DNA from 3 places in the Corynebacterium freneyi genome. Region 1 is predicted to be linked to each of the others. Evidence: predicted binding sites of a transcription regulator. Region 1 holds the regulator's gene; each other region holds the start of a gene.
What was found. Region 1 encodes LexA, which represses DNA repair genes until DNA is damaged. Its sites were predicted from a motif close to CGAACANNTGTTCG; they were not measured.

Region 1 (9,894 bases):
CGGCCTGCTGTCCCAGATCGGCGTGCGCGAAGGCGAAGGCAAGGAATTCACCGGCACCCGCAACACCAAGTTCCTCGTGCACCCGTCGTCGTCGCTGGCGAAGAAGCCGCCGCGGTGGGTCATGGCCGCCGAAATCGTCGAAACTTCGCGCACCTTCGCCCGCGACGCCGCGCGCATCGAACCGGCGTGGGTGGAAAAGCTCGCCTCCCACCTGCTCAAACACCAGTACTCCGAACCGCACTGGTCCACCAAGCGCGGCGCGGCCATGGCCTACCAGAAGTCGACGCTCTACGGCGTGCCCGTCGTCGTCGACCGCGCCGTGCCCTACCACCGCGTCGACCCGGCCGCCGCGCGCGAAATGTTCATCCGCCACGCCCTCGTCGACGGCGAGTGGACCACCCACCACAAGTTCTTCGCCGACAACCGCGCCAAACTCGAAGACGCCGCCCGCATCGAGGACAAGGCCCGCCGCCGCGGCATCGTCGTCGACGACGACACCCTGTACGCCTTCTACGACGCGAAGATCCCGCACAACGCCACCACGGCCGCCAACTTCGACCGGTGGTGGAAGAAGACGTCCCAATCCGACCCGCACCTGCTCGACTTCGACCCGAACGCGCTGGTCAACCCGGATTCCCACGACGTCGACGCCGCCGCGTTCCCCGACCTGTGGCAGCAGGGCAGCCTCGACTTCCAACTGTCCTACCGCTTCGAACCCGGGGCCGACGACGACGGCGTCACCCTCCACGTGCCCGTGCCGCTGCTGGCCGGCCTGCGCGACGAGGGATTCGACTGGCTCGTGCCCGGACTGCGGCAGGAGCTGGTGGAATCGCTGATCCGCACCCTGCCCAAGGCCTCGCGACGCTCCGTCGTGCCCGCCCCCGACTTCGCGGCACGCGCCCTGGCGTCGATGACCCCGTACGCGCGGCCGCTGCGGGAGTCGCTGGCCGATGCGCTGCGCCAGTTGGGCGGCACGGGCATCAACGCCGACGACTTCGACGTGACCAAACTGCCGCCGCACCTGCGGTTCAACTTCGCCACCGTCGACCGGCGCGGCGACGTCACCGACCAGGACCGGGATCTGCTGGCGCTGCAGAAGCGGCGCGCCGGACAGGTGACCACGGCCGTGGCGAAGGCGGCCGGTTCGTCCCAGCATGCGGCGGTGAAGGAGTGGACCGCCGACAACCTCGGCGCCGTGCCGGAGACCGTGGAGAACACCGTCGACGGCCAGAAGGTCACCGCCTACCCGACGCTGGTGGCCACCAAGGACGGCGTCGCGGTGAAGGTCGTGCCGACGGAGGCGCAGGCGAAGGCGTCGCTGATGACGGCGACGCTGACGATGCTGCTGCGCGAATGCACCGTGCAGACCACCGCGATGGTCAAGGGACTGCCCTTGCAGCAGCGGGTCGCCGTCGACGCGTGGCCGCATGCCGGGACGGAGGGCCTCGTCGAGGACTGCCGGGTGACCGTCGTGCGCGACCGGATGATCGACGCCGGCGGTCCGGTCCGCGATCCCGCCGAGTACGCGACGCTGCGCGACACGGTGAAGCCGCAGGTGGCGGGGCAGGTTCGTCAGCTCGTCGTGGGCATGGCGAAGATGCTTCCGGCGTATCACCGGGTGGTGTCGCAGTTGGACGAGTGGGATGGCCCGGCGATCGACGACATGCGGTCGCAGCTTGCGTTCATGCTGCCCAAGGGTGCGGTCGCCCGTCACGGGTGGGCGAATCTGCGTCATCTGTCCCGGTACCTGGAGGCGATGGAGATTCGTCTGGCCGACATGGTCCTCGATCCCGACCGTGATGCGGAATTGGAGGACGAGGTCACCGAGGTCAAGGAGTACCTGGAGAAGCGTCTGGCAGCGTTGCCGGAGGGCCGCCGGAAGTCGGCTGCCGTCCGCGACATCGGGTGGATGATTCAGGAGCTGCGCGTCAGTTTGTTCGCCCAGCGTCTGGGCACGGCCCGCACGGTGTCGCCGCAGCGAGTGAAGAAGGCCATCGACAAGTTGCGGTAGGTGCTACGCGTCGCGTTCGCGCAGAGACCGGATTTCGTTTTCGAAATCCTGGGCGGAGCTGAAGGACTTGTACACCGACGCGAACCGCAGGTAGCCGACTTCGTCGAGGTCGCGCAGCGGCTCCAGGATGGCCAGGCCGATGTCGTTGGAATTGACGCGCGGCGTGCCCTTCGAACGCAGCGTTTCCTCGACTTGTTGGGCGAGCAACTTCAACGATGCTTCCGGCACGTCACGGCCCTGGCATGCCCGCCGCACGCCGCGGATGACCTTGTCACGGCTGAAGTCCTCCACGACCCCGTCACGCTTGACGACGACGAGCTGGGAGCGTTCCAGCGTGGTGAATCGTTTACCGCACGACAAACACTCCCGCCGGCGGCGGATGGTCATGCCGTCGTCGATGAGACGCGAGTCGATGACCTTCGTTTGATCATGGTGGCAAAACTGGCAATGCACGCTTCCGAGCATACGGCGTGCACCCTCCTGTACGGCCAACCCCATTTACTCGTCCCCCACTCCGTGGTGACCCCTCCGTGGTACCCCCTCTGTGGCGAGCCCCTACTTCGCGACCCCGCCTGCCACGGGTTCCCCAGCCGTGCTCGACGCCCCGACGTACGTCGGCGTGGGCGGAGTGTCCGGCATGGGCGCCCCCAGGCCGGAAAAGTGGAGCATGAGACCGAACACGGCGCCGATGCCCGCGACGATGGCCATGGACGTGGCGTTGCGGCGCACTCCCTGCACCGGACCCCGGACGACCGAACGGCTACCCCGAACGTGGCCGATGTTCGAAACACCGTGTCCGGGTGCGGGCACCGGTGACGTTCGCCCTGTGTTCGGACGCCGAGAAGCCCCCGGAACGCCACCCGGACGGCCGTTCGACGGGCCACGGGACGTGCGGACCCCCGTTCGATCCGAGCCACCACGACGTCGAACATCGCCGGAAGCTGCGGACCGACGAACGGACGCGCCGACACGAGCCGAAGCGCCGATCGGGCGTTGCCGGACCCACGCGGGCACCCCGTCGCAAAGCTGCTCTTCTCCCCTGGTCAGGGTGTTGATGCGGTAATCTTCGATAAAGGCGGTCATCGGTTGGCTCCTTCCATCCGGCAATCTGCGGGCATCGTAAAAAACGACGCGGATAATCCCTTTCGAACGTGCCGCACGGATGTTCGACTCCGTTCCCGCGTTCGATTTATAGCACCGCCACGGGAGCGCGTCCAGAGATGGGGGCGAAAACTTCGAACAGTTGTGCCACAACGGGTGGTTTTGGTGTAGGGTCGTGTTCGAACGGCGGGCGGGAATGACCGGCGCGACGGACGCCGAACACGACGCCCCCGACACGACGACACCCAGCACGACGACACCGAGCACGACGCGATCGAGCACGACCTGAACCAGTGGGAGTGGACACATGGCCGAGAAGAAGCAGTCGAACAAGACCCAGTTGACGGATCGCCAGAGGCGCATCCTCGAAGTCATCCAGGATGCGGTGTCGCTTCGCGGCTACCCGCCGAGCATCCGCGAAATCGGCGACGCGGTCGGCTTGAACTCGACGTCGTCGGTGGCCTACCAGCTCAAGGAGCTGGAGAAGAAGGGGGCGCTGCGCCGCGATCCCCACAAGCCCCGTGCCGTCGACGTCCGCGATCTGAAGCAGCAGCTGGGCACGCACGCCGGAAAGCCGGGCCCGAAGCCGAAGTCGGCCGACGTCCCCGATGTCCCGGAGGGTGCGACCGCCCCCACCTACGTGCCCATCGTCGGCCAGATCGCCGCCGGCAACCCGATCCTGGCCGAGCAGAACATCGACGAGCACATGGCGCTGCCCGCCGAGCTCGTCGAGTCCGGTGATCTGTACATGCTCCGCGTCGTCGGCGAGTCCATGGTCGACGCGGGCATCCTCGACGGCGACTGGGTGGTCGTGAAGTCCCAGCAGACGGCGAACAACGGCGACTTCATCGCCGCGATGATCGACGGCGACGCCGACAGCGAGGCCACGGTGAAGGAGTGGCACGAAGATCGCTCCGGCACGTGGCTGCTCCCCCACAACGACGCCTTCGAGCCGATCCCCGTCGACGCAGGCGTCACCATTCTCGGTCGCGTCGTCAGCGTCCTGCGCCGCCTCTAGTTCTTCCTCTAGTTCCTCCGGGGCCCGAGCATGAGCTCGGGCCCCGGTTCTTTTTCGCGTGCACGTCCCCCGTTCGCGCTACTCCAGTCGGAGCACCGCGCGCACCGCCGCACGGGCACCGTCGGCATCCGACGCATCCAGGGCGGCGCGGGCGGCGTCCGCGCACTGGGCGGCGGTGACCTCCGCCAACTGGGCACCCACGCCCGGCAGGGCCGTCGCCGCAGCCGACAACGAGGTCACGCCGAGCCCCACGAGCACGCACGCCAGCAACGGATCCGCCGCCGCTTCGCCGCACACGCCCACCGGCGTATCGGAGTCCTTGCCGGAGCGGCACGCCATGTCGATCAGACGCAGCACCGCCGGCTGCCACGGATCCGTGAGGTACGCCAGGTGCGGCGACAGCCGGTCGGCGGCCATGGCGTACTGGGTGAGGTCATTGGTGCCGATGGACACGAAGTCGAGCACCTTCATCAGGTCATGGCTCATCAGGGCCGCGGCGGGAATCTCGATCATCGCACCGGGGGTGAGCCCGCGTCGTCGGCACAGGTCCGCGAACCACTCGGCCTCCTCCAGCGTCGCCACCATCGGAGCCATCACCCACGTGGGCGCATCCCCGCCGCGACCGGCCTTCTCCGCGGCCAACGCGATGGCGTCGAGCTGACGCTCCATCAGCCCCGAGTTCGACCGGGAGATGCGCAGGCCCCGCACGCCCAGCGCCGGATTGTCCTCGTGATCGAGGTTGGCGAACGCCAGCGGCTTGTCGGACCCCGCGTCCAGGGTGCGCAACACGATCTTCGACTCCGGGAACGCCTTGAGCACCGAGGCGTAGATGTCCGCCTGATGCTCCACGGTCGGCTCGGTGGCGGCCGACAGGAAGCACAGCTCGGTGCGGAACAAGCCGATGCCCTCGGCCGCGCCCTCCGCCGCGATGCGCGCCGCGTTGCCGTCGCCGACGTTGGCCAGCAACTGGATATGCTCCCCATCCGCGGTGCGGCCGAGGCCCGACCACGCGGCGATCTTCTCCGCCATCCGCTCGGCCTCGGCGACGGCGGCCCGCGCATCCTCCGGGTCCGGGTTGGCGGTGATGACGCCCTTCGCGCCGTCCACCAGCGTCAACGTCCCCGATTCAATCGCATTCAGCCCCGCCCCGGCGGCCACGGCGCACGGCACCCCGAGCTGACGGGCGATGATCGCCGTGTGCGAGGTCGGCCCGCCGAGACTGGTGACCATGGCGACGAACAGCTCCGGATCCAACGTCGCCGTATCGGCGGGAGACAGGTCGTCGGCAAGCAACACGGACGCCTCCGACACCGCGGGCAGGCCCGGCTCCTCGTCACCGCGCAACTCGGCGATGACGCGGTCGCGGATGTCCTCGAGGTCCGTCGTGCGCTCGGCCATGACGCCGCCTGCGGCCTTGAACATCTCGACGAACTTCTCGATGGCCGACATCGTCGCCGACTCCGCCGCGACGCCCGCCTTGATCTCCTTCACCGCCGCCCGGTGCCACCCGCGGTCCAACGTCAGCTTCGACGTGGCCAACAACACCTCGGAGGCGTTGCCCTCCACCTGCGTCGCCCGCGCGGCAAGACGTTCGGACACCGCCGTCGCCGCCGCCCGGAACCGTTCAATCTCGGCGTCGACGTCCCCGCCGACGATCGCCGCGCCCTCCTGCGGCAGCTCGGGCCGGGGTCGCACCCACACCGCCGGCGCGTAACCCACCCCCGGCACGACGGCGGTGGCCTGCAGCGACACCGACCCGGGCGCGGACGAGGTGGACGAGTTGTCGGAGTCGGGCGAAGACATGGACGGGGACATGATCTCTCCTCGGGACGGCGTGGTTCGTTTCACCCGACCGGCCCCGTCCGCGGCCCACGCGGGGCCCGAATCGGCGCGGGGACCGAACGGGAATCTCTCACCCCGAATACTACGCGAAACATCCCACATTGAAACCCAAATAAGACTTGACTTTCCCACACATTCGGGCACAATCGTAAGTAGCAAAAACTGTTCACCTGGAAGGCGCCCACCACGGCAAACGCCAGGCCAACGCAGATGAAGCTCACCCAAGCCCCGTTCCGAAATCGGGCATACGCCCTCCACGGTCGGGCATCACCCGGCGGCGACGCCGGCTCGACACAGGAGACGACGTGTACGCAGAAGAACGCAGGCGCAAAATCGCTTCATTGACGGCCGTGGAAGGCAGGGTGACGGTCTCCGACCTCGCGCACCACTTCGACGTCACCGCGGAAACCATCCGCCGCGACCTCTCGCAGCTCGACGCCGAGGGCGCCGTGCACCGCGTCCACGGCGGCGCCGTCGCCGCGAAGTCGTTCCAGACCATCGAGGTCAGCGTGGACGCCCGCAAGAAGGCCCAGAAGGACGCCAAGCGCTCCATCGCCCGCGCGGCCATCGACTTCCTGCCCTCCTCCGGCGGCGGCATCTTCCTCGACGCCGGCACCACCACCGAGGCGCTCGCCGAACTCATGGCGGCCTTCCCCGAGGAGCGCCACTGGTCGGTGGTCACCAATTCCCTGCCCAGCGCCCTGACCCTGGCGGGTGCGCCGTACATCGAGCTGCAGTTGCTCGGCGGCCAGGTCCGCGCGATCACCCAGGCCGTCGTCGGCGACACCGCGCTGCGGACGCTGGCGCTCATGCGCGCCGACGTCGCGTTCATCGGCTCCAACGCCCTGACCATCGACCACGGGCTATCCACGGCCGACCCGCAGGAAGCCGCGGTCAAGCGCGCCATGATCACCAACGCCCGCAAGGTGGTGGTGATGTGCGACTCGACGAAGCTCGGCCGGGACTTCCTGGTCAGCTTCGCCGCTCTCGACGACATCGACGTCGTCATCACCGACCCGTCGGCCCCGCAGGGCTTCATCGACGACCTGCGCGATCACGATGTCACGGTGATGATCGCACAATGATCCTCACCCTCACCGCCAATCCCTCCATCGACCGCACCACCACCGTCAAGGGCCGGCTCGAACGCGGCGGGGTCTACCGCCTGTCCATGCAGTCGGACGTGCCCGGCGGCAAGGGCATCAACGTCTCGGCCGCCGTGCGCAACGCCGGACACGACACGCTGGCGCTGTACCCGGCTGCGAAGTCCGGGCTCTTTTCCCGGCTGATGGCGCAGACCGACATCCCCCACGAGGTCATCGATCTTCCCGACGAAGCCCGCGTGAACCTCACCATCGTCGAAGACGACGGCACCACCACGAAGCTCAACACCCCGGGCGCGCACCTGGCCGACGCCGATGCGCTGCGGATGCTCGAGCGTCTGGCTCACCATGCGCCGCAGGCGTCCTGGGTGGTGCTCGCCGGTTCGCTGCCGCCGGGTGCCCCGGTTGATTTCTTGGCCACGTGCGTGCGCCGCGTCCGCGAGGCCAATCCGGACGCCGGCATCGCCGTCGACACCTCCGATGCACCGCTGATCGCCCTGGGCGAGGCCTTCCCGACCGCCGCGCCCGAAGTCATGAAGCCCAACGGCCTGGAGCTGGGTCAGCTCGCCGGGATCGACGGCGCCGAGTTGGAGCGCCGCGCCGCCGCGGGCGATCTGGCCCCGGTCGTCGCCGCCGCACGGAAGCTCAACGCCGCCGGAGTCGGCGAGGTGCTGGTCACCTTGGGTGCGGCCGGCGCGGTTCTCGTGCTTGACGACGGCCCGGCCCTCGCCGCGACCCCTCCCCCGATCGTTCCGCTGTCGACGGTCGGCGCCGGGGACAGCTCCCTGGCCGGTTACCTGCTCGCCCGCGAAGACGGGCTCGACGCGGCCGGTGCCCTGGGCCAGGCGGTCGCCTACGGTTCGGCCGCCACCGCCTTGCCCGGCACCACCATCCCCCGCCCCGATCAAACGAACCCCGGCGCCGTCGTCGTCCGGGAAGTCTAGGCACCCGCCGCCCCCTTCCCACGCTTCGAAAAGGAGTTCCCAATGTCACCCCAGGTCATCCTTCCGGAGCTCGTCGACCTCGACGTCGCCCCGGGCGATGCCCCGGAAGCCGTCATCCGGCATCTGGCGGCGCTGGTCACCACCGCCGGCCGCGCCGCCGACGCCGATGAACTGGCCGCCGACGCCCTGGAGCGCGAAGCCAAGTCCGGCACCGGCGTCCCCGGCGGCGTGGCCATCCCCCACTGCCGTTCCGAGTCCGTCGCCGAGCCGACGCTGGCCTTCGCCCGCCTGTCGAAGCCGGTCGATTTCCAGGGCCCCGACGGCCCCGCCGATCTGGTCTTCCTCATCGCCGCTCCCGCAGGCGGCGGCAAGGCCCACCTGAAAATCCTGTCCAAGCTGGCCCGCGGGCTGGTCAAGAAGGATTTCCGCGCCGCCCTGCGCGGTGCGGCCACGCCGGAGGAGATCGTCGACGTCGTCGACGCCCGCATCGCCGGCACCGCCCAGAAGACCGCATCCGAGCCGACCGCCGCGGCGAAGAAGCCGGAACCGGCTCCGACCGAGCCGACGAAGTCGGTGACCCGCATCGTCGCCATCACCGCGTGCCCCACCGGCATCGCCCACACCTACATGGCCGCCGACTCGCTGACGCAGGCCGCCGACGACCGCGACGACGTCGAGGTCACCGTCGAAACCCAGGGCTCCTCGGCGGTGAAGCCGCTTCCGGCCGAGACCATCGCCGCCGCCGACGCCGTCATCTTCGCCACCGACGTCGGCGTCAAGGACCGCGCCCGATTCGCCGGCAAGCCCGTCATCGAATCCGGCGTCAAACGGGCCATCAACGAACCGACCGCGATGATCGACGAGGCCATCGCCGCCGCCGGCAACCCCGACGCCAAGCGGGTGTCCGGCACGGCCGGCGCCGACGACGCCGACTCGTCGTCAAGCCCGGGTGGTTCCTCCCTGAGCTGGGGCAAGCGCATCCAGCAAGCCGTCATGACCGGCGTCAGCTACATGATCCCCTTCGTCGCCGCCGGCGGCCTGCTGCTCGCCCTCGGCTTCCTGTTCGGCGGCTACGAAGTCGCCGACGTCGCCGACCGCGTCTCGCAGGCCTACACCCCCTGGAACCTGCCGGGCAACGAAATCACCATGGACGACGGCACCGTCACCGTCGTCGACCGCTCCGACCTCATGCTCTACCTCGGCGCCATCCTCTTCGCCACGGGCAACTTCGGCATGAGCGCCATCGTCGCCATCCTGTCGGCCTTCATCGCCTTCGGCCTGGCCGGACGCCCCGGCATCGCGCCGGGCTTCATCGGCGGCGCCATCTCCGTGGCCATCGGCGCCGGATTCCTCGGCGGCCTGGTCACTGGCATCCTCGCCGGCCTCATCGCACTGTGGCTGACCTCCCTGAGCGTGCCCCGCTGGCTCGCGTCGCTCATGCCCGTGGTCGTCGTGCCACTCGTCGCCTCCATGGGCGTCGGCCTGATCATGTTCCTCTTCCTCGGCCGACCGCTGACCTCCCTGATGAACGCCCTGACCGACTGGCTCGGCGGCATGTCCGGCAACTCCGCGATCCTGCTGGGCATCATCGTCGGCCTGATGATGTGCTCCGACATGGGCGGGCCGATCAACAAGGCCGCCTACCTGTTCGCCACCGCCGGCCTGTCCACCGGCGACGAAGCCTCCCTGCAGGTCATGGCCGCCGTCATGGGCGCCGGCATGGTGCCGCCGCTGGCCATGGCGCTGTCCTCCGCGCTGCGCCCGTCGCTGTACACGCAGGCCGAACGCGAAAACGGCAAGGCCGGCTGGCTGCTCGGCGCATCGTTCATCTCCGAAGGCGCCATCCCCTTCGCCGCAGCCGACCCGCTGCGCGTC
Region 2 (9,894 bases), 970 kb from region 1:
GGTCCGGCGGGTGTGGCCGGACGTGGCGAACATCGCGCTGCCGGCGTTGCTCGCGTTCCACCTTGCGGTGCTGCCGACGGGGTATACGTCGTTCGTCGTCACCTGTTTCGCGATGCATCACCTCGGCCGGCACGTGCCGCGCGGGTGGTCCGTGCCGGTGTGGATCGCCGTGTCCGCCGGGGTGCTGGTGGCGTTGGTGGTCAAGGGCGGGTACCTGGTCATCGCCCCGGAGGTCGGCCTGGTGTTGACGCCGGTTGCGCTGACGGTGCTGGGCTTTTTCTGGATGCTGGGCCTCAACGGCCGCCGCCGTGACCGGGAGTTGATGGCGTTGCGCGATCGGGCGGAGCTCGCCGCCATCGCCGAACGCACCCGCATCGCCCGCGAGATGCACGACATCGTCGCCCATTCGCTCACCGCCGTCATCGCGCAGGCCGACGGCGGCCGTTTCATCGCCGCGAAGAATCCGGACAAGGCGGTGGAGGCGTTGGAGAACATCGCCTCCACGGCGCGCGACTCCCTCGGGCAGATGCGGCAGTTGCTGTCGGTGTTGCGAGATCCGGCTGATTTCGGGGACGGTTCCTTGCTTGACGACGGCCCGTCGCAGGCCTCGAGCGACCCATCGCAGGCAGGGGCCGGGGAGGCGGGGGCCGCATCGGACGGCGCGGGAAAGACTGTCGCGGCATCGGCTGCGGAGTATGCCCCGATGCCCGGCCTGGACGCGTTGCCGCAGCTCGTCGCCGAATCGACGAGGGCGGGGCTGCGCGTGACGTTCACCGAGGAGGGGACGAGGCCGGCGGTCGGCGCGACGATGCAGCTGACCATCTACCGGATCGTGCAGGAGTCCCTCACCAATGCGCTCAAGCACGCGGGCCACGTCGCCGTCGACGTGCGACTGGAGTGGGGGAAACGCGACTGCACCGTCACGGTGCGCAACGATGCGGGAACCGGGAACGTGGAGGTCGAGCCGTCGCGGGGCAGCCGGGGCGAGCCACGCATCGGCCGGGGGATCACCGGCATGCGGGAGCGGGTGGCGCTGCATGGCGGCACTCTGGAGATCGATGACGCGCCGGGCGAGTTCACCGTCGTCGCGCGGTTGCCGAAGGGGTGAGTGGAGTGAGCGGGATGAGCGGAGCGAACGGGACGGTGGACGTGATCCGGGTGGCGCTCGCCGACGATCAGGCCCTGGTGCGGGCCGGTTTCGCGATGGTCGTCGATTCCCAGGACGACATGGAGGTCGTGTGGCAGGCCGACGACGGTGCCGCGGCGGTGGCGCAGGCGGCGAAGCGGACGCCGGACGTGATCCTCATGGACATCCGCATGCCCGGCCTCGACGGCATCGAGGCGACGAGGCGAATCCTCGCTGAAGGCGGCGAGGCGGGCAACGACACGACGCCGAGGATTCTCGTGCTGACCACTTTCGACGTCGACGAGTACGTCACCGACGCCATCGCCGCCGGCGCATCCGGGTTCCTGCTCAAGGACGCCGCCCCCGAGGAACTGCTCGCCGCGATCCGGGACGTGGCGGCGGGAGACTCTGCGCTGTCGGCGCGGTCGGCGGCGCGGCTGATCGCGCAGGTCCGGCCGATGCTGGGCGGTGCCGACGGTGCCGTGGCGGACGGGCCTCCGGTCGCCGCCGCCGGTGGGGTGGACGACGGGGAGGCGGAGGCGTCGTCAAGCGACACGGCGGGACAGGTGCACGTCCGCGACGACCTGCCCGACCCGCTGACGCTGCGTGAAGAGGAAATCCTGCGGCTCATCGCGCTCGGGCGCACCAACGCCGAAATCGCCGGGGAACTGCACATCGCGATGCCCACCGTGAAAACGCACGTCGGGCGCATCCTGATGAAAACCGGCGCCCGCGACCGCGTCCATGCCGTGCTGTTCGCGATGAGCACCGGGCGCGTCGGCGTCGGCGAGCTGGAGTAGGGGGCGGAGGGGCTGGCCTCGAGCTGGCAGGGGACCGGAACCGGATCGGAAGGGCCCGGAACCGGCCGGGTGTGGCGAACAGATGGTGGGTTTTCGGGAGCCACATCGAGCCCGCCGCGGCACTCGTATTCGAACGGGAGTGACAACTGCCTCTGATTCTTTGAAAGTGCAGTAGCGGGTGTGGTGGGCGGGGGTAATCGCACGCGTGACGTGCGACGATGATAAAACTCTTGCGGGAGGCGCGATTTGGGGGATTGATTTTCGCGGCTCGTAAAAAATCGAAAAAAAGTGCGATTTTCGGGTTGTGGTCGTCGTCAAGCTGCCTGATGATGGGGGCATGACCGGACCTGCGGAATGCGCCACGGATCTCCTCGCCGCCATCGCCACCATCGGCGAGGCGGTGGAGGTCGCGACCGGCGGCTGGGACCGGCTGGACCGCCAGCAGGTGGACGATGCGTACGAGGCCCTGGAGCGGGCGCGCAAGCGGATGGCCATCATCGATGCGGAGTTCATGAAGGCGCATCGGACGCACCACCATGTGACGGATCGGGGAGTGGGCCGCACGTTCGCGGAGTGCGCGAACACGTCGCGCGCCGAGGGGCGTCGGCGGGCTGCGGCGCACCATCGGCTGCACCAGTGGGAGTCTTGGCCCGGTTCCTCCGGCAATCCGGAGTACATGCCGGCGGTGCGGGAGAAGGTGGAACAGGGTGTCATCGGCGCCGACGCGGTGGAGAAGATCGACCGGGCGATTCGTTCGATGCCGGCGGCGATTCAGGCGGAACTCACCGAAAAGGCGGATCCGCACATCGCCGAGCTGGTGGAGAAGGTCCGCGTCGATGACCTCGATCAGCTCGGGACGATGCTGCGTGCGCTGTTCGGGATCGATGACCCGTACACCGACGAGGACCGCAAGCGGAACCGTTCGATCCGCGTGGGCAAGCAGGGTTACGACGGGATGAGCAAGATCTACGGCCACCTCACGCCGCATTTGGCCGCGCTGTTCAAGAGGCTTGCGGCCGATCACGGGCGGCCCGGTGGTTTGCTCGACGACGCCGCCGATGACCCGCGCACGCCGTCCCAGCGACTCCATGACGCCGTGGAAGCCGCTTTGGCCGCGGGGTTCGGCCGCGGAGCCGATCCGACCGGCGGTGAAGGGTGGGGTTCGAAACCGGACGGCGGAGCGCCCGAGGAGGGCGGCGGGCCCGAGGATGATTCCCCGTCGGGAGGTTGTGGCCAGGTCGTCGACCCGAACTTCGGCGCCGATGCCGACACCCTCTATGACATCCCGGACCACGGAGACGGAAAGAAGCGGAAGCGGAAACGCGGTCGCCTTGCGCCGGCCCGGGGGACGACCTCGATCGTCGCGGTGACCACGTTGGCGGAGCTGCTGGCGCTCAACGGAACCGCCTCCACCGACACGAACGTTCAGATGACGGTGGCGGACGCCGTCGAGCATTGCGACGCCCGCAACCTGTTCCTGCAGGTCCTCGATTTCCAGGGGCGGACCCTGTATTTCGGGCGGTCGCGGAGGCTCGGGTCGATGGACCAGTACCTCGCTCTCTTCGGGGAGGAGGGGATGAGCTCGGCGCCCATGACATCGGCGCCGGCCGCCTCGTGCCACATGCATCACATCCGGGGATGGAAGTTCGGCGGAACGACCGACCTGCCGAACTTCACGTTCGTCGACCCCGCTACCCACGCCAACACCGACGACTCGCGGACCGACCCCGACAAGTGGTGGTCCCGCCCGGGCAACGGGCCCGGGGAGCCCCGCGTGGTGTGGAAGCCCCCGAGATCGATGGATCCCGAGCGCAATCCGGCCGAAAACGAGCATCCGGCGGGGTGGTGCAACCCCGGTCGGGTGATCCGCAGGGAAAACCGCAGGGAGCAATGCAGGGAAAACCGCAGGGAACAATGCAGGGAAAACCGCAGACGGGAACGGGAACGGACCGGCGAGCGTGATCGGGAACCGGATCGGGAGCAGCGGCGGCAACCCGTGCACGACCGGCGAAATAACCCGGATGATGCGTCTAGTACCCCGGTATGACCCGGCAGCGCCAAATCGACCTGCGGAAACCATCCCGTGGGGCGATTTGGCGCATCCGCATTTCGATGAGCATGGGGTCATGTTCGAAATCAGGAATCTCACCAAGTCCTACGGCCGCACCCGCATCATCGACGACCTCAGCTTCACCGTCCCCAACGGGGCAGTCACCGGTTTCCTCGGCCCCAACGGTTCCGGCAAATCCACGACCATGCGCTGCATGCTAGGTCTCGACCGCATCGACCGCGGCGAAGCTCTCATCGATGGCCGACCGCTGACCGGCTACCGTGCGCCGGCGCGCGTCGTCGGCGCCATGCTCGACGCCGGGTGGATGAACCCCAAGCTCACCGCCCGCGGCCACCTGCGGACCGTCGCCCGCGCCGCCGCCCTCGACGACACCCGAGTCGACGACTGCCTCGCCCTCGTCGGCCTCGAATCCGTCGCAGGCAAGCGGATCGGGGGATTCTCCCTCGGCATGAAGCAGCGCCTCGGCCTGGCCACCGCGATGCTCGGCGACCCGACGCACCTCGTCCTCGACGAACCCGTCAACGGCCTCGACCCCGACGGCATCCGCTGGATCCGCAAGTCCATCCGCGCCTTCGCCGACGAAGGCCGCTCCGTGCTGGTGTCCTCCCACCTCCTGTCCGAGATGGAGGTCACCGCCGACCGACTCGTGATCATCGGCAAGGGCCGCCTCGTCGGTGAATGGGACAAGGACGAGCTGCTGCGAGGCCACGCTTCCCTCGAAGAGGCTTACTGGTCCGTCGCCTCCGAGCACGCCGAATACGGAACCGCCGCCGACTCCGCCACCGCAGGCAACTACCCGGGTACGGCCGCCGCCTGAGCAGCCCGGGCGCGGCCGTCGCCTGAGCGGCCCGGCCGCAGTCGCACAACCCCGGCGGAACCCACGGCCTCAACGGAATCCACGGCCTCAACGGAATCCACGCCACGACTTCAGGAGAACCATCATGACCACCACTTCCTCGACCACCACCTCATCCGCGACCGCCCCTTCGTCGACGACCGCCCCTTCCACGACTGCTGCGGCATCGCCGAGTGGCACTGCGTCGACCAACACCGCCTCGGCTGGGGCTGCCCCGGCCAACACCGCTTCGGCCAACGGCGCCTCGTCCGCCTCCGTCCCCGGCCCGCTGAACCTGCTCGGCTCGGAACTCGGCCGCCTGCTCAATCTGCGGGCGACGTGGGGATACGCCTTGGCCATCGTGGCGATCATGGCGGGCATCCCGATGCTGATGTGGCTGGGCACGCGCGGGGCGGCGACGGAGTTCAGGTTCGAACCGACGCTGCCCGACGTGCTGCTCGGCTCCGACTTCGCGGTGATCGTGGCGATGATCTTCGCCGCCGGCGGCTCCGCGGCGGAGATCGCCGGACGCCGCATCGCCTTCGGTTACCTGACGTCCAACAGCCGCCCCGGCGTGCATGTCGCGCGGATGGTGGCGCAGGTCATCGTCGTGGGCGTGGCCATCGTCGCCGGGTTCGCAATCGCGGCCGGGTTCCTCGCCGCGGTCGGGGCCCTCGTGCCGGAGGGGTTCGGCGGCGCGGCGGCGCACATCGGCATTCTGCTGCTGTGGACGGTGATCGGCTCGGCCGTCGGCATGCTCGTCCCGGTCACTGCGGTGGCGACGGGCCTGCCGGTGGCGTGGATTCTCCTCGTCGAGGTGGCGCTCGGTACGGTGCCGATCGAGTTCCTGAACAAGCTGACCGAGTACCTGCCGTGGACCGCGTCGCGTCAGCTCCTGGGCATGATGGACATCGGCGTCTCCAACGTCCACGCCGGCCTCGTGCTCGCGGCCTGGTCGGTCGCGGTCATCGGCGGCGGCATCATCGTGGCGGCCCGCCGCGACGTGAAGTAGGAGAAGCAGAAACGGCGTCTCGGGCGGCACCGCTTCACGGCACCATGCGCCCGAGCCGCTGCACGGCATTGCTTGACGACGGCCCGTCCGCTACTCCAGCGGCCGGGCTTTCTCGATGTCGGCGATGCGGGCGATTCGCTCGTCGTCGCCGCCGCGCACGATGACCGCCGCCCCGCCCACGGACCATGCGGCGAGCACGCAGCGGATCCAGTCGTCGGCGGTCGGGCCACCGGACCAACCGGCGGAGATGACGCGGGCGCCGTCGTCGAGTCCGGCGTTCTTCGCGACGTCGCGGGCCCGCGACACAAGTTCGGCGGGCGTCGATTCATCCACGAGCACCTGTCCCTCATCGGGCCCCATGCCGATGTACGCGTCCGGGTGCAACCGCACCTCCGGCCCGAAGTCGACGACGCCGGGCGGGATGTCGCCGCCGGTCTCTACCACGCCGCGGCCGAAGACGTCGTCGGTGACGGCGGCCAGATACGCGTCGGGGAACTTCTCCTCCCACTCCGACAACTTGCCCACGGTGGTGAACACCACCAGGGGATCTTCGTCGTTGAGCTCCACTCCCGCCCTCTCGGCCCCGACGACGAGGCACGCGGCCTGCCAGATGGGCGGCAGATCCACCCAGGCGCTGTCTCCGGGCTCCAGGTCGAACTCGTCGTGAAGCATGTTGGCGATCTTCGACGCCCAATTGTCCAGGGTGATGGCACTCAAATCGGTGCGGCCACCAGTGGTTTCGTCGTAGCAGGTGATGCGCGGGACGGAAGGGTCGGCGGACAGGAGTTCCTTGAGCAGTTCCACGACCCCAAGGGTAGCGACGAAACCGAATCCGGCGGCGGGCGTCGACGGACGGTCAGCCCAGCAGCAACGCGATGACGAGCACGACCGGGACGCAGGCGAGCGTGGTCACCACCGCCGAGTCGCGGGCCTGGACGGTGCCGCGCCCGAACCGGGAGGAGAACGTGTAGACGTTCTGCGCCGTCGGCAACGCCGCGATGACCACCGCCGCCAGCAACGCATGGCCCTCCATCCCCAGCAACACCGACGCGATGAACCATGCCATCAGCGGCTGGCCAAGGTTCTTCAGCACCGACGACAAGACGACCGCCCGCCGCGGCGACGTGCCCTTGCGCAGCACCGCCGCCCCGTGCAGTCCGATGCCGAACGCCAGCAGCGCCATCGGCACGGCGGCCTGGCCGAGCAGGCCGATGGGGGAGGCCAGCACCGTCGGCACGCCGTCGGGCAACGTGCCGGCGGCCAGGCCGAGCGCCGCGCCGACGAAGATCGGGTTCTTCAGGGGCGTCATCAGCGTGCGGCGAAGGTCCAGGCGGCCATGGCGCGACGTGAGAATGTCCAACACCGTCAGGCAGATCGGCGCATAGAAGGCGATCTGGAAGATCAGCGCCGGCACGATCGCCGTCGCATCGTGCAACACCGCCGTCGCGATGGGGATGCCCAGATTCGCGACGTTGTTGTAGCTCGACGACATCGCGCCCACGACCCGCTCCGGCTCCTGTTGCCCCACGAGCGGGCGGGCGATGAGCATGTAGATGGCCGCCACCGTCAACGCCGACCCGGCGGCCACCGCGAACGCCGACCCGAGGGCCGCGCCCGTGTCCGACGTCGCCAGCGTGTGCAGCAGCATGCACGGCATGGCCACCCAGTAGACGACCATGTTCAGCGCGTAGCCGCCGCTCTTGCCCAGCACCCCGGCCCGGCCGACCAACCAGCCGATGGTGATGATCACCGCCACCGAACCGAAGCCGGTGAGGATCTGCATCAGGTCGGGCATGGGGGTGGGCCTTTCGGGGAAAGAAAAGGAAGGGAGTGGGGGATGAAGGGGTGAGAAGAAAGGTGGGGAGGGAGGGGAGAGGAACCAGTGCGAGCATATGAAAACGGACCCGGCCACCTCCCGTCGGGGAGGCGGACTCGGGTCCGTTTACGCTGTCATCGCATGTTCAACGTCATGCGGCCAGCGCGTGAATCGGCCTTGCGGCGGTTGTCGATCGATCGGCTCCCGCCGACCAGCCGATTTAGCGGCTGGTGAACGGCAGGAGGGCCATCTCGCGGGCGTTCTTGACCGCGGTGGCGACCTGGCGCTGCTGCTGCGGGGTCAGGCCGGTCACGCGACGGGAGCGGATCTTGCCCCGGTCGGAGATGAACTGACGCAGCAGGTTGATGTCCTTGTAATCGACCTTCTCAACGCCGGCGGCCTTGAGCGGGTTCTTCTTCGGGCGGCGGGACTGCTCCATCCGCGCCTTCTTGTTGCCGTGGTTGCGCTTCATGTGAGTGTCTCCCTCTTACCAGCTGGACTTACGGACGCCCGGGAGCTCGCCACGGTGGGCCATCTCACGGACGCGGACGCGGGACAGGCCGAACTTGCGCAGGTAACCCCGCGGGCGGCCGTCGGCGGCGTCACGGTTGCGGACGCGGACGGGGGAGGCGTCGCGCGGCTGACGGTTCAGCTCGAACTGCGCCTCGGCACGATCCTCGTCGGAGGTGTTCGGGGACTTGATGATGGCCTTGAGCTCAGCGCGACGCTCCGCGTAGCGGGCGACGATCTCCTTGCGCTGCTCGTTCTTGGCGATCTTGGACTTCTTGGCCATGAGTTAGCGCTCCTCGCGGAATTCGACGTGCTTGCGGACGATCGGATCGTACTTCTTCAGGGTGATGCGATCCGGGTTGTTCCGCTTGTTCTTCCGCGTGACGTACGTGTAACCCGTACCCGCGGTCGACTTCAGCTTGATGATGGGACGAATGTCATTGCGGGCCATTTAGATCTTCTCCCCACGTGCGCGGATCTGGGCCACGACGGCCTCGATCCCGTACTTGTCGATGGTCTTCAGACCCTTCGGGGACACCGTCAGGGTGATGGTGCGCCCCTCGGAGGCGAGGTAGAACTTCTTGCGCTGCACGTTGGGGTTCCAACGGCGCGACGTGCGCCGGTGCGAGTGGGAGACGGTCTTGCCGAAGCTCGGCTTCCGTCCCGTGACCTGGCAAATCGCCGACATGGGCTTTCCTTTGCTTCCTAGCCGCCCATCAGCCGGCTCCAACGCGCCACGCCGGGGGCAGAATCGCGGCTTCCCCTCCTGCTCGTGGTGCCGGTCGCGGTGCGAGGCGGTACGTGCGTGAACACTGCTCAGGTGCTCGGAGGGGGAGTGCTCTTCTGATCCGGGGCGCCGTCGTGCCAGGGCACTGGGCGTAAAACGAATGAACAGACAACAGCGAGGACTTACCCTACAGGTGGCCCCCGTCGGATTCCTAATCGCCTGGAAGCGGGCGGGGATGCGGGCGGGGAAGAGCGCCGGGAACCGCGCGGGTGCATGCGCCTCGGTTCGCGTCGGCAAGCAACCCTTAAGGAATGGGGGCAGTCGACTGGGAGTCGCCGTCGGGGAGGATGGGGGCGCCCCGGCGTTTTTCCTTATCGGCGCCCCTGCGTGTAGGGTGCTAGGGGTTCATCGCCGACAGCAGCGGCGATGGTGCACGCATACGAACCCAACTCGGGCACGATCCGGGCCCCGGCGTGACTCACGCTCCACGGCGAATGATACGTCGCAAAGCAAAAGTCCGCCCGCGCCGCCCGGAAGCGACCCGAAGTTCAATCCTGAGGGAATCGAAGCATGAAGAAGGACATCCACCCCGACTACCACCCGGTGGTCTTCCAGGATGCGGGTACCGGAACGCAGTTCCTGACCCGCTCCACGGCCACTTCCGGCCGCACCGTCCAGTGGGAGGACGGCAATGAGTACCCGCTCATCGTCGTCGACGTGACTTCCGAGTCGCACCCGTTCTGGACCGGCGCCCAGCGTGTCATGGACACCGCCGGCCGCGTCGAGAAGTTCCAGCGTCGTTACGGCAACCGCGTTCCGCGCCGGTCCAAGAAGAACTAAGAAGGAGGGTAAACCCACATGGCAGTCCCCAAGCGCCGCATGTCGCGGGCCAATACCCGCGCCCGCCGTTCCCAGTGGAAGGCTGACAACGTCGCCCTCCAGGAGGTCAAGATCGACGGTCAGGTGCACATGGTGCCCCGCCGCCTGGTCAAGGCCG
Region 3 (9,894 bases), 680 kb from region 1:
CGCCGACGACAACATCGCCCAAGCCCTCACCGGCCTCAAAGACCTCATCAACGAAGTCCGCGACGAAATCGCCGAAGCCACCAACCTCCTCGCCGCACCCGACGCCGCCAACATCGACCGCAACGCCCTGGCCGACGCCGCCGACTCCGGCCGCACCGCCCTCGACATCGCCCAAGCAAAAAGCTCCACCGACCCCCTCGGCGCCTGGACCATCCTCACCGACGCCGACGCCACCCTCGACGACCAACTCGAAGAAGCCCGCGACGCGGCCAACGCCTTCGCCCGCAAAATGCAAACCCTGCACAACGCACTCACCGACGCACGCGCCCAGGTGACCGCCGCCCGCGACATCATCGGCACCCGCCGCAGCATCGTCGGCTCCACCGCCCGCACCCGCCTCGCCGAAGCCGAACGCCACCTCGCCACCGCCGAAAACATCGCCGCCAACCCCGGCAACGACCCCGACCACCACCCCCGCCGCGGCATCCAAGAAGCCCGCACCGCCGCCCAACTCGGACGCCAAGCCGCCCAAAAAGCCCGCGACGACATCAACCGCCACCGCCAACGCATGAACCAACACCGCGGCGGCGGCAACTCCGGCGCAATGATCGCCGGCATGGTCCTCGGCAGCATGATGAACAGCGGAGGCGGCTTCAGCGGAGGAGGCAGCTTCGGCGGAGGAGGCTTCAGCGGAGGCGGAAGCTTCGGCGGCGGATCCGGCGGCTCGGCGAGCTTCTGACCGCCGCAGCGAGCCGCGACCTACGCGGCCCAGCCGACAACCGACCGCACCCGGGCTACCCCATCAAACGCGCGGCGCCATCCACATGCGCACACGCAAACGCCGCAGCCGCCAAAAGCCCCGCATCAACCCCCGCCGCATCGGGATCACCCCCGACGATCTCGACGACGACCTCCCCACCATCCACGCGCGTCCTCGCCACCAGACGCCGAGCGCCGACATCCACCACATCACGGCCCCGCCCACCGTCACGCCGCCTCAAACTCAACTCCCCGCCCGGCCCCGACACCACCACATGCGCCACCGTCAAACCCACCGTCCGCGCACGCCACCAATCCCCCGGCGACGACACCGTAAACGTCCGCCCCGACAACCCCGACGGCGTCACCCGCCAACCGGCCGCAATGACAACCCCATCAGCGTCGTAAAGCACACCCCCCTGCCCCGAACCAACCCCCGACCGGCCCGCCGGCACCACCCCCGACACACGCCACGGCCCGGGCGCGCCACCGGGAACGGGCCCCACACCCTCCCCCGGCACACGCCCGGGCCGATCACCGCCAACCATCGCGTCCTACGCCACCCACACCCACACAAGGTAAGCGATCAACAGCAACAGACAGACCGTGAGAATCCACGTCGAACTGACCATCCGGTACTCCAGCACCCGACGCGCCACCCACGACAGGAAAATCTTCTCCTCATCCGGCAACGCACGGCCACCATCGGTGTCGTACTGAATCTCCGCCGCACGCACACCACGATTCGCGCCCGTGAACTGCCCCAACTTGCCGCCGCGAGCATCCTCGATCACGTAATTCTGCGACCCCTCGCACACCACGACCAGGTGGCGATCACCGCCCAAATCAACGTCGATCTTCTTCGCCCGGGCCAACTTCGGACGATCCTTGCCGCCCGCCGTGAAAACCCGGCCATCCGGCAAAGTGGCCACCAGACGCCCATCGCCGACGACATCCAGATCCCACGCACCCCGCGCGGACGCGATCGCCTCCTCCGGGCCAACGCGAACGTACTCCGCCACCTCAGCACCCTCGGCGATCACCGGAATGCGAACCTTGTCGCCGTCCTTGACCTCCTCCCCCAGACGCCAGCTCTCCCACCGCACGACGGTGCCGTCATCCAGGGTCGCCGCATGCGACTCGTCGATCTCCCGCAGCCCCGGTGCCTCCGGAGACTCCGGGGCATCCGGCGTTTCCAGCGTTTCCGAAGACTCGGGAGCACCCGGATTCTCCGGCACAGCCTGCGTCTCCGGAGCCTCGACGTCCTCCGCGGGCGCCACGGTCGGCTCCTCCGACACCCCCTCGGCATCGAGCCCGGGACGATCGTTCTGGTCGCTCATGCGTTGTCTCCTAGCTGACGGCGGGAATCGTCGAAAAGCGAACTAGCAACCGATCAGGCGCTGTGCGAGGTACCCCTCGAGCTCGTCGATCTTCACGCGCTCCTGCTCCATCGTGTCACGATCGCGCACGGTGACCGCGTCATCCTCGAGCGTGTCGAAATCGACCGTCACGCAGAACGGCGTACCGATCTCATCCTGACGACGGTAACGACGACCAATGGCACCCGACGTGTCGTAATCGACGGCCCAGTGCTGACGCAGCTTGTCGGCGACGGCCTCCGCGGTCGGAGTCAGCGTGTCCTTCTTCGACAGCGGCAGTACCGCGACCTTGACCGGCGACAGGCGCGGGTCCAGCTTCAGCACCGTGCGGGTGTCGGTGCCGCCCTTGGCGTTCGGCACCTCCTCCTCGGTGTAGGCGTCGCACAGGAACGCCATCAGCGCACGGGTCAGACCGAAGGACGGCTCGACGACGTACGGCACGTACTTCTCGCCCGTGACCTGGTCGTGGTAACGCAGATCCTCCTTGGCGTGCTCGATGTGGCAGCCGAGGTCGTAGTCGGTGCGGTTGGCCACGCCCATCAGCTCGCCCCACTCGTTGCCCTGGAAGTGGAAGCGGTACTCGAAGTCGATGGTGCGGGCGGAGTAGTGGGCGCGCTCGTCGTCCGGGACGTCGTACTGGCGCATGTTCTCCGGGTTGATGCCCAGGTCGATGAACCAGTTCCAGCAGGCGTCGACCCACTCGTCGAACTTCGCCGGGGCGTCATCCGGGGCGGTGAAGTACTCGATCTCCATCTGCTCGAACTCGCGGGTGCGGAAGATGAAGTTGCCCGGGGTGATCTCGTTGCGGAACGCCTTGCCGGTCTGGGCGATGCCGAACGGCGGCTTCATGCGCGCGGTGGTCATGACGTTCTTGAAATTCACGAAGATGCCCTGCGCCGTCTCCGGGCGGAGGTAGTGCAGGCCGACCTCGTTGTCGACGGGGCCGAGGAAGGTCTTCAGCAGGCCCGAGAACATCTGCGGTTCGGTCCACTTGCCCGGCTGGCCGGTCTCCGGGTCCGGAACGTCGGCGAGGCCGTTGGCCGGCGGGTGGCCGTGCTTGGCTTCGTAGGCCTCCAGCAGGTGGTCGGCGCGGTACCGCTTGTGGGTGTGCAGCGATTCGACGAGCGGGTCGGTGAACGTCGCGACGTGGCCGGAGGCCTCCCACACCTGGCGGGGCAGGATGATGGACGAGTCGAGGCCGACGACGTCCTTGCGTCCGGTGACGAAGGTCTTCCACCACTGGCGCTTGATGTTTTCCTTCAGCTCCACGCCCAGCGGACCGTAGTCCCACGCGGAGCGCGTACCGCCGTAGATCTCACCGCAGGGGTAGACGAAACCCCTGCGCTTGCACAGGTTCGCGACGGTATCGACGACAGACTTCGGGGCCACTGCCTCAAACGCTCCTTGGTTCACGGTGTCCCGCCCCGCGGTGGATCCGGCGGGCACGGGATGACGGTGGGCGGCTTCATCGGCCGCCCCGTGCAATCGACTGTCCGGGTGGACGGTCGACAAGTGTCCCCCACTCTAACCGGCATGGTGAGTTTCATGCCCATCGACCCCGGGATTTCGCCGAGGGTAGTGTCGGGATGCGAAGCAAGCTTTGCGACGACACCTCCCCGGTCCACCGCGAAGGTGCGGTTTGGGGCGGTGATCATGTCGGGATTGGAGAAGTCGGCGATGTCATCCACGAAGGGTTCTGGTGCCGGTGTCGGGTCGGGCGACGCCGGAGGGGCGGCCACCGGTGCCGCCGCCCAGACCCCGAAGATCGGAGTGCGCAGCACCAGGCAGCGCAAGGCCGTGATCGCGGCGATGAACGACATCACGAAGTTCAGCTCCGCAAAGGACATTCATCGGGTGCTCGTGGAACGCGGCGACCAGGTCGGGTTGACCACCGTGTATCGGACGTTGCAGTCGCTGTCGGAGGTCAAGGCCGTGGATGTTCTGCACACCGATGCCGGTGAAGCGTTGTACCGGTTGTGCGGGGATCATCATCACCATCACCTGGTGTGCACCGATTGCGGTGAAACCGTGGAGATCGGCGGCGGCCCGGTGGAGGAATGGGCGGGTGACCTCGCCACCAAGCATGGTTTCCGGTTGACCGGTCATACCGCCGAGGTTTTCGGGGTGTGCGGCGACTGCCAGGAAGAGTCTTAGACGAAGACCGTTTGGCCGTTCCGAGAGGCCGTCTGGTTCGAGATCCCGCCTGGTTCGAAATTCCGTCTAACTGCCGAGCCCATCTAGTTGGACCAGCTCCACCATCCGGTCGACGTCGACTGCGCTTCTCTCCTGTCGGCTTGGTAGGTCGCCCACCAGGATTCGGACCAGCCGGGGGATCTGCGTGCCGCCGGCGAGTCGTTGAACTCGGGGGCCCGGCCCGGTTTCACGTGCCCGACTCGTCCGGTTTCCCGGGGGTGGGTGGCCCGCCCACTGGCATGGCCAGCATCCGCGTCGTCGTTTTCGCGGTGGTGTTCCGGGCAGCGGAGTGTGCAGTTGCCGATGTCGGTGGCCCCTCCGAATAGCCAGGCGTCGATGTGGTGCGTTTCGCACATGTCGGCGGGCTGTTCGCATCCGGGGTAGGTGCACACGGTCTCCGACGCCAGCAGCAGGACTCGCTGCCACAGGTCGGCGGTTCGCCGTGATCGGCCCAGGTCGAGTGGGCGTCCCGTGATGTCGTCGAGCAACGCCAACCACGCGTACTTGTGAGCCCCGAGGGTCACCAGTTCGGGCAGCGTCAGGTCGATGCCGGTGTTCGTCGGGAAGCGTTTGAACACCCGCCGCTCCCCTTCCGGCGGCCCTTCCCGTTGGGCGCTCTGAAGTTCGTCGTCGAAGTCCGAGGCCCTGATCGCCATCACGATCGACGCCACGCCGGCATTCGGGCGGTCGAGCGGTTGCGCGACTCCCGAGTACAGGTCGGCGACGAAGGGGCATCGTTCCGGGTCCCAGTAGGTTGATTCGGTGCGCAACCATCGCAGCAATCCCCGGCCATGGTCCTCCCCTGCGCCCTCCCCTGCGCCGTCGTCCGCCTCCGGCGCGTCGCTTCCGGCCCCGCTCCGGACTCCACCTGCGGTTCCCGCTCTGCGGCTCACCTTCCCGGCGCCTCCGCCTCCGCCGCCCGACTCTCCGGCGGTCGCGGTTCCGCTCCGGACCCCGCCTGGCGCACCGAGATCAACACCATCCCCGGCATCCACCCCGACTCCCGCCGCAGCTCCGGCTCCGCTGTGCTGCAGCGCGAACAGCAGCACGTGGTGGAGGGCGTGCACGCGTCGTTGGGTCAGGGTTCGGGGATCTTTGACGCCGTCGGGCAGGTCGAGGAAGGCGCCGGGCCCGGCGTTGAGGTGCAGCAGCGCGTTAAGCACTGCGGCGGTCGGCGCCGGCAGCATCGCGTCGAGTTTGCACAGTCCGTCGACGTTGGGCGCCCGGACGGTCAGCCTGGCCTGCGAGGTGCCGGCTTTGGTCGCCGATTTCCGTTTTTCCAGGCGTTTGCGGGCTTCGTTGGCGCACATCGACCGGAAGAGGTCGGCGGGCGTGGAGTCGATGTTGTCGGTGATGGCTTCGGCGACGTCCTCCATGAGTCCGTGCTCTTGTCCGGTGAAGCTGCCGAGCACTTCGTTCATTTGGTTGGATCGGCACACTGGGAAGTTGCCTTTTTTGGCGGAGGCTGCGAGTCGTTCGCCGATGGCGCGACGCCGGTGGAGTTGTTTTTCGGCGGCCTCCAGTTCTTCGGGGGTGGCGTCGGCGGGCGGGTCGGGGTCGGGTTCGGGGTGGAGTGCGTCGCGGTATGCGAGCAGGTGGCGTGCTTCGGTGTCGGTGATGTCGAACAGCCTCTTGAGGTATGACCGTGGCGTGGCGCGTCCGCCGCCGCGTTTGTGCAGTTCGTTGACGACGACGGCGTTGGCGTATTCGGCGAAGACGACGTCGGCGGCGCGCATGGCGTGGCGCAGCCTGACGACGCCGGCTTCGACGTGGTTGATCTCGTCGCCGTGGTGTCCGTCGCCGCCCACTGCCCCGATGGGCAGGGTGGTCAGTTGCCGGATCATGCCCTCTATGTTTCGCGTCAGCTTTGCGACGAGTCCCGCCAGGTCGTCGCCCGCCCCGTTGTCGTGTGCCGTCGACATCGCCCCACCCCGAGTGATTGTTCGCTTTCCTGTTCGCACCCCGGACGCTATCAGCAGATCAAGATCGGCCGCGACGCATATTTGTTCGAATCCGCCATTCGGGCGGGCCGCCACCGGCGAAAGCGTCGTCGCAAAGCCGAAAGTGACCGATTCCGCGAATTTTTCCCAGGACCAGCCCCGCTCGCCTCCCCCGTCGTTGTACTCCGGTGGTTCCCGCCTATTTGCCGCCGCCTACTTGACGCCGCCGAAGCGACGGTCCCGCTTGGCGTATTCAACGACGGCGGCGCGCAGGTCCTCGCGGGTGAAGTCGGGGAACAGGCGGTCCTGGAACACGAGTTCGGCGTAGGCGGACTGCCACGGCAGGAAGTTGGAGGTGCGCTGTTCGCCGGAGGGGCGGAGGAACAGGTCGACGTCGGGCATGTCGGGTTCGTCGAGGAAGCGGGCGAAGTTCTTTTCGTCGATGTCGGTGGGCTTGATCTCCCCGGCTGCCGCGAGGCGTGCGATCTCGCGGGCGGCGTCGACGATTTCGGCGCGGCCGCCGTAGTTGACGCACATGTACAGGGTCATGTTGGTGTTGTCGGCGGTCTGGCGTTCGGCGGTTTCGAGTTCCTTGATCACGGAGCGCCACAGTCGGGGGCGTCGGCCGGCCCAGCGGACGCGGACGCCTTTGGCGTCGAGTTCGTCGCGGCGGCGGCGCAGGACGTCGCGGTTGAAGCCCATGAGGAATCGCACTTCGTCGGTGGAGCGTCGCCAGTTTTCGGTGGAGAAGGCGTAGGCGGACAGGTGGGGCACGCCCATTTCGAGGCATGCGTCGACGCAGTCCATGAGCACCGCTTCGCCGCGTTTGTGGCCTTCGGTGCGTTTCATTCCGCGTTCTTGGGCCCAGCGTCCGTTTCCGTCCATGACCAGGGCGATGTGGTTGGGGAGGAATTCTTCGGGGACGGGGGAATCGTGCGGGATGGGGTTTGATTTCGGCGTCGTCACGTTTTCATCATGCCCCACGGGGTGCGGCGGGCCCCAGTCCCGGTGGGCCTCAGTTCCGGCGGGCACCAGTTCCGCTGGGCTCGGTTCCGGTGGGCGTGGCTTTACGACGGTGTGCCGCGTCCCGGTGCGCCGGGGTGGGTTCGGGCGGTCGGCGTGGTCGAGGTGCGGGGGCTGCCGTCTTCTCCCCAGCGGGCGTCGACGAAGGACAGTGCCGCGACGCGTCGGCCGAGGTGGTGGTGGAGGTGAGCCGTCGCCAAGCCTCGGGCTTGTGAGGCGAGGGGGCGGAATCCTCGGCGGTCGGAGACGGCGTCGATGTAGTCCCAGCGGTCGTGGGCGAGCCACCACATCAGGCGGAGGACGTCGGTGGGTGGGGTGGCGGCGCCGGGTGGGCGGCATTCGACGCATACTGCGCCGCCGGCGGCTGGGGCGAATGCCTTGTGGGGGCCGGGTTTTCCGCATTGGGCGCAGTCGAAGAGGCTGGGGGCCCAGCCGGCTTCGCCCATGGCTTTGAGCAGGTATGCGGTGAGCAGGAGTCCGGGGGTGCGGCGGGGTGCGCCGCCATTGTGCCCGCCCAGCGTGCTGCTACGGTGGACGCCGTTTTCGGGGCCGCGTTCATCGGCGTTGGCGGCGTCGGCGTCGGTGACGGCGGTCGCGGCGACATCGGCGGCGGTCGCGGAGTGTGCGAGGGCGTCGAGTGCGTCGACGGTGAGGTCCCACAGGCCCGGCGAGGGGGCGCCTTCTTCGCCGGCGAGGCGTTCGGCGGTTTCGAGGACTCCGCAGGCGCAGGTGTAGCGGGCGTAGTCGTCGACGATGGGTGCGGCCCACGTTCGGATCGTGTCGGCGCCGGTGATGGTGCCGAGGTTGCGGCCGGGGTGGATCTGCACGTCGGTTTCGACGAACGGCGCCAGCCTGGATCCGAAGCGGGATTTGGCGCGACGCACGCCTTTCGCCACGGCGCGGACGATGCCGTGGTTCCGGGTGAACAGGACGATGATCCGGTCGGCTTCCCCCAGGTCGTGACGCTTTACGACGATCGCCCGGTCGCGATAGCTCTCCGCCATCGTTGGTTGCGTGGTCTCCCGTTAGGGGCGCTGCTCGAGGTTCTGCAGCGACTGGGCGGAGCGGATGAGTGCGAGGCTCGATTCCAGCAGCACGCGAACCAGGGCGAGCTGCAGGATGACGGCGATGAGGATGAAGGGCACGCCGAACAGCAGGAAAAGCAGCCCGATGCCGGAGTCGAGGTCGAAGGCGCCGGCTGCGCCGGTGATGATCCACACCAGGGCGCCGAGGGCGACGACGATGGTGACCAGGACGTAGATGGTCTTCACGATCGACGGCGTGGCGTACTGGCGGAAGGAGAAGTCGAACAACGCGGAGAGGAAACTGGCGTCACGGCCGGCGGCTGCGGGGGCGGGGGCGCCGGTTGCGCCGTTGGCGGGGTACCCGGAGTAGTCGGGGTACCCGGCCTGGGGGTTGTGCTGGCCCGCGGTCGAGTAGCCGTCGGCGGGGTTTCCCCATCCGCCGTCACCGGAGTAGTTGCCGAAGCCGTTTCCCGGGTTGTTCGCGTCGGTCACGGTTCACCTTTCGCACGTTTATGGATCGTTTATGGATGTTCTCGCCCGTGGGCGAATGATGAGGTTACCCGGCGCCCCGGATTCCACCGGACGCAGCCCGGAAAAGGGGCACCTTCTCCGGTCTGCCGGACCGCGAGCTCGGCCGTGTCCCGCAGCCTCCCGCTCTAGAACCCCAGGCGTCCCAGCTGCTTCGGGTCGGACTGCCAGTCCTTGAGCACCTTGATGCGCAGGTCCAGGTAGACGTTGCCGCCGAGCAGTTCCATGAGGGACTTTCGGGCCTTGTGCACGGTGGTGCGCATGCGCCTGCCGTCCTTGCCCATGAGGATGTGCTTCTGGCCGGGACGTTCGACGTAGATGACGGCGTGGACGTCGGTGACGCCCTCGCGGTCGGGGTTCGGCATGACTTCGTCGATTTGGACGGCGACGGAGTGCGGCAGTTCATCGCGGAGGCCGCCGAGGGCCGCTTCGCGGATGAGTTCGGCCATGCGCGTGTCGCGGTCTTCGTCGGTGACGTGGCCGGACGGGTAGTACTTGGGGCCCTCCGGCAGCAGCGACGCCATGACGTTGACGAGGGTTTCCAGGTTTTCGCCGGAGTTCGACGACACGGGCACGAGTTCGGCTTCCGCGCCGAGCAGGTCGTGGAGTTCCATGAGGCGTTCGGCGATGACGTCGCGGCCGACCTTGTCGGTCTTGGTGACGATGCCCATCATCGTCGTGTTCGGGCATTCCTTGCGGACGGATTCGAGGATCCACCGGTCGCCGGGGCCGATTTTTTCGTCGGCGGGCACGGACATGGCGATGAGATCGACGTCGGCGTAGGCCTCGGCGACCATGTCGTTGAGGCGGTGGCCCAGCAGTTTGCGGGGCTTGTGCAGGCCGGGGGTGTCCACGACGATGATCTGGCAGTCGTCGCGGTGCACCACGCCGCGCACGGGGTGGCGGGTGGTTTCCGGTTGGTCGGCGGTGATGGCGATCTTCTCGCCGACGAGGGCGTTGGTCAGGGTGGATTTGCCGGTGTTGGGGCGCCCCACGATGGACACGAATCCGGAGCGGTGGCCCGGCGGGGTGGCGTAGTCGTCGGAA

Region 2: the regulator LexA is predicted to act here: its motif matches at 2,002-2,015, upstream of CFREN_RS10480 (DUF222 domain-containing protein).
Region 3: the regulator LexA is predicted to act here: its motif matches at 6,328-6,341, upstream of CFREN_RS09015 (HNH endonuclease signature motif containing protein).

The regions. Positions count from the first base shown of each region.
Region 1 is NZ_CP047357.1:1,357,267-1,367,160, reverse strand. It holds gene hrpA (ATP-dependent RNA helicase HrpA) at 1-2,011, shown strand, start outside; gene nrdR (transcriptional regulator NrdR) at 2,015-2,464, opposite strand; gene CFREN_RS06190 (hypothetical protein) at 2,567-2,749, opposite strand; gene lexA (transcriptional repressor LexA) at 3,420-4,130, shown strand; gene ptsP (phosphoenolpyruvate--protein phosphotransferase) at 4,209-5,933, opposite strand; gene CFREN_RS06175 (DeoR/GlpR family DNA-binding transcription regulator) at 6,278-7,057, shown strand; gene CFREN_RS06170 (1-phosphofructokinase family hexose kinase) at 7,054-8,019, shown strand; gene CFREN_RS06165 (PTS fructose transporter subunit IIABC) at 8,062-9,894, shown strand, end outside.
Region 2 is NZ_CP047357.1:2,330,158-2,340,051, reverse strand. It holds gene CFREN_RS10490 (sensor histidine kinase) at 1-1,108, shown strand, start outside; gene CFREN_RS10485 (response regulator transcription factor) at 1,150-1,926, shown strand; gene CFREN_RS10480 (DUF222 domain-containing protein) at 2,264-3,973, shown strand; gene CFREN_RS10475 (ABC transporter ATP-binding protein) at 4,053-4,814, shown strand; gene CFREN_RS10470 (hypothetical protein) at 4,939-5,844, shown strand; gene CFREN_RS10465 (TIGR03089 family protein) at 5,935-6,648, opposite strand; gene CFREN_RS10460 (AEC family transporter) at 6,701-7,639, opposite strand; gene rpsR (30S ribosomal protein S18) at 7,881-8,132, opposite strand; gene rpsN (30S ribosomal protein S14) at 8,148-8,453, opposite strand; gene rpmG (50S ribosomal protein L33) at 8,457-8,621, opposite strand; gene rpmB (50S ribosomal protein L28) at 8,622-8,858, opposite strand; gene CFREN_RS10435 (type B 50S ribosomal protein L31) at 9,468-9,737, shown strand; gene rpmF (50S ribosomal protein L32) at 9,756-9,894, shown strand, end outside.
Region 3 is NZ_CP047357.1:2,032,907-2,042,800, forward strand. It holds gene CFREN_RS08995 (TPM domain-containing protein) at 1-739, shown strand, start outside; gene CFREN_RS09000 (hypothetical protein) at 1,314-2,099, opposite strand; gene CFREN_RS09005 (glycine--tRNA ligase) at 2,142-3,527, opposite strand; gene CFREN_RS09010 (Fur family transcriptional regulator) at 3,816-4,292, shown strand; gene CFREN_RS09015 (HNH endonuclease signature motif containing protein) at 4,376-6,253, opposite strand; gene CFREN_RS09020 (isoprenyl transferase) at 6,485-7,213, opposite strand; gene recO (DNA repair protein RecO) at 7,339-8,298, opposite strand; gene CFREN_RS09030 (DUF4282 domain-containing protein) at 8,320-8,811, opposite strand; gene era (GTPase Era) at 8,976-9,894, opposite strand, start outside.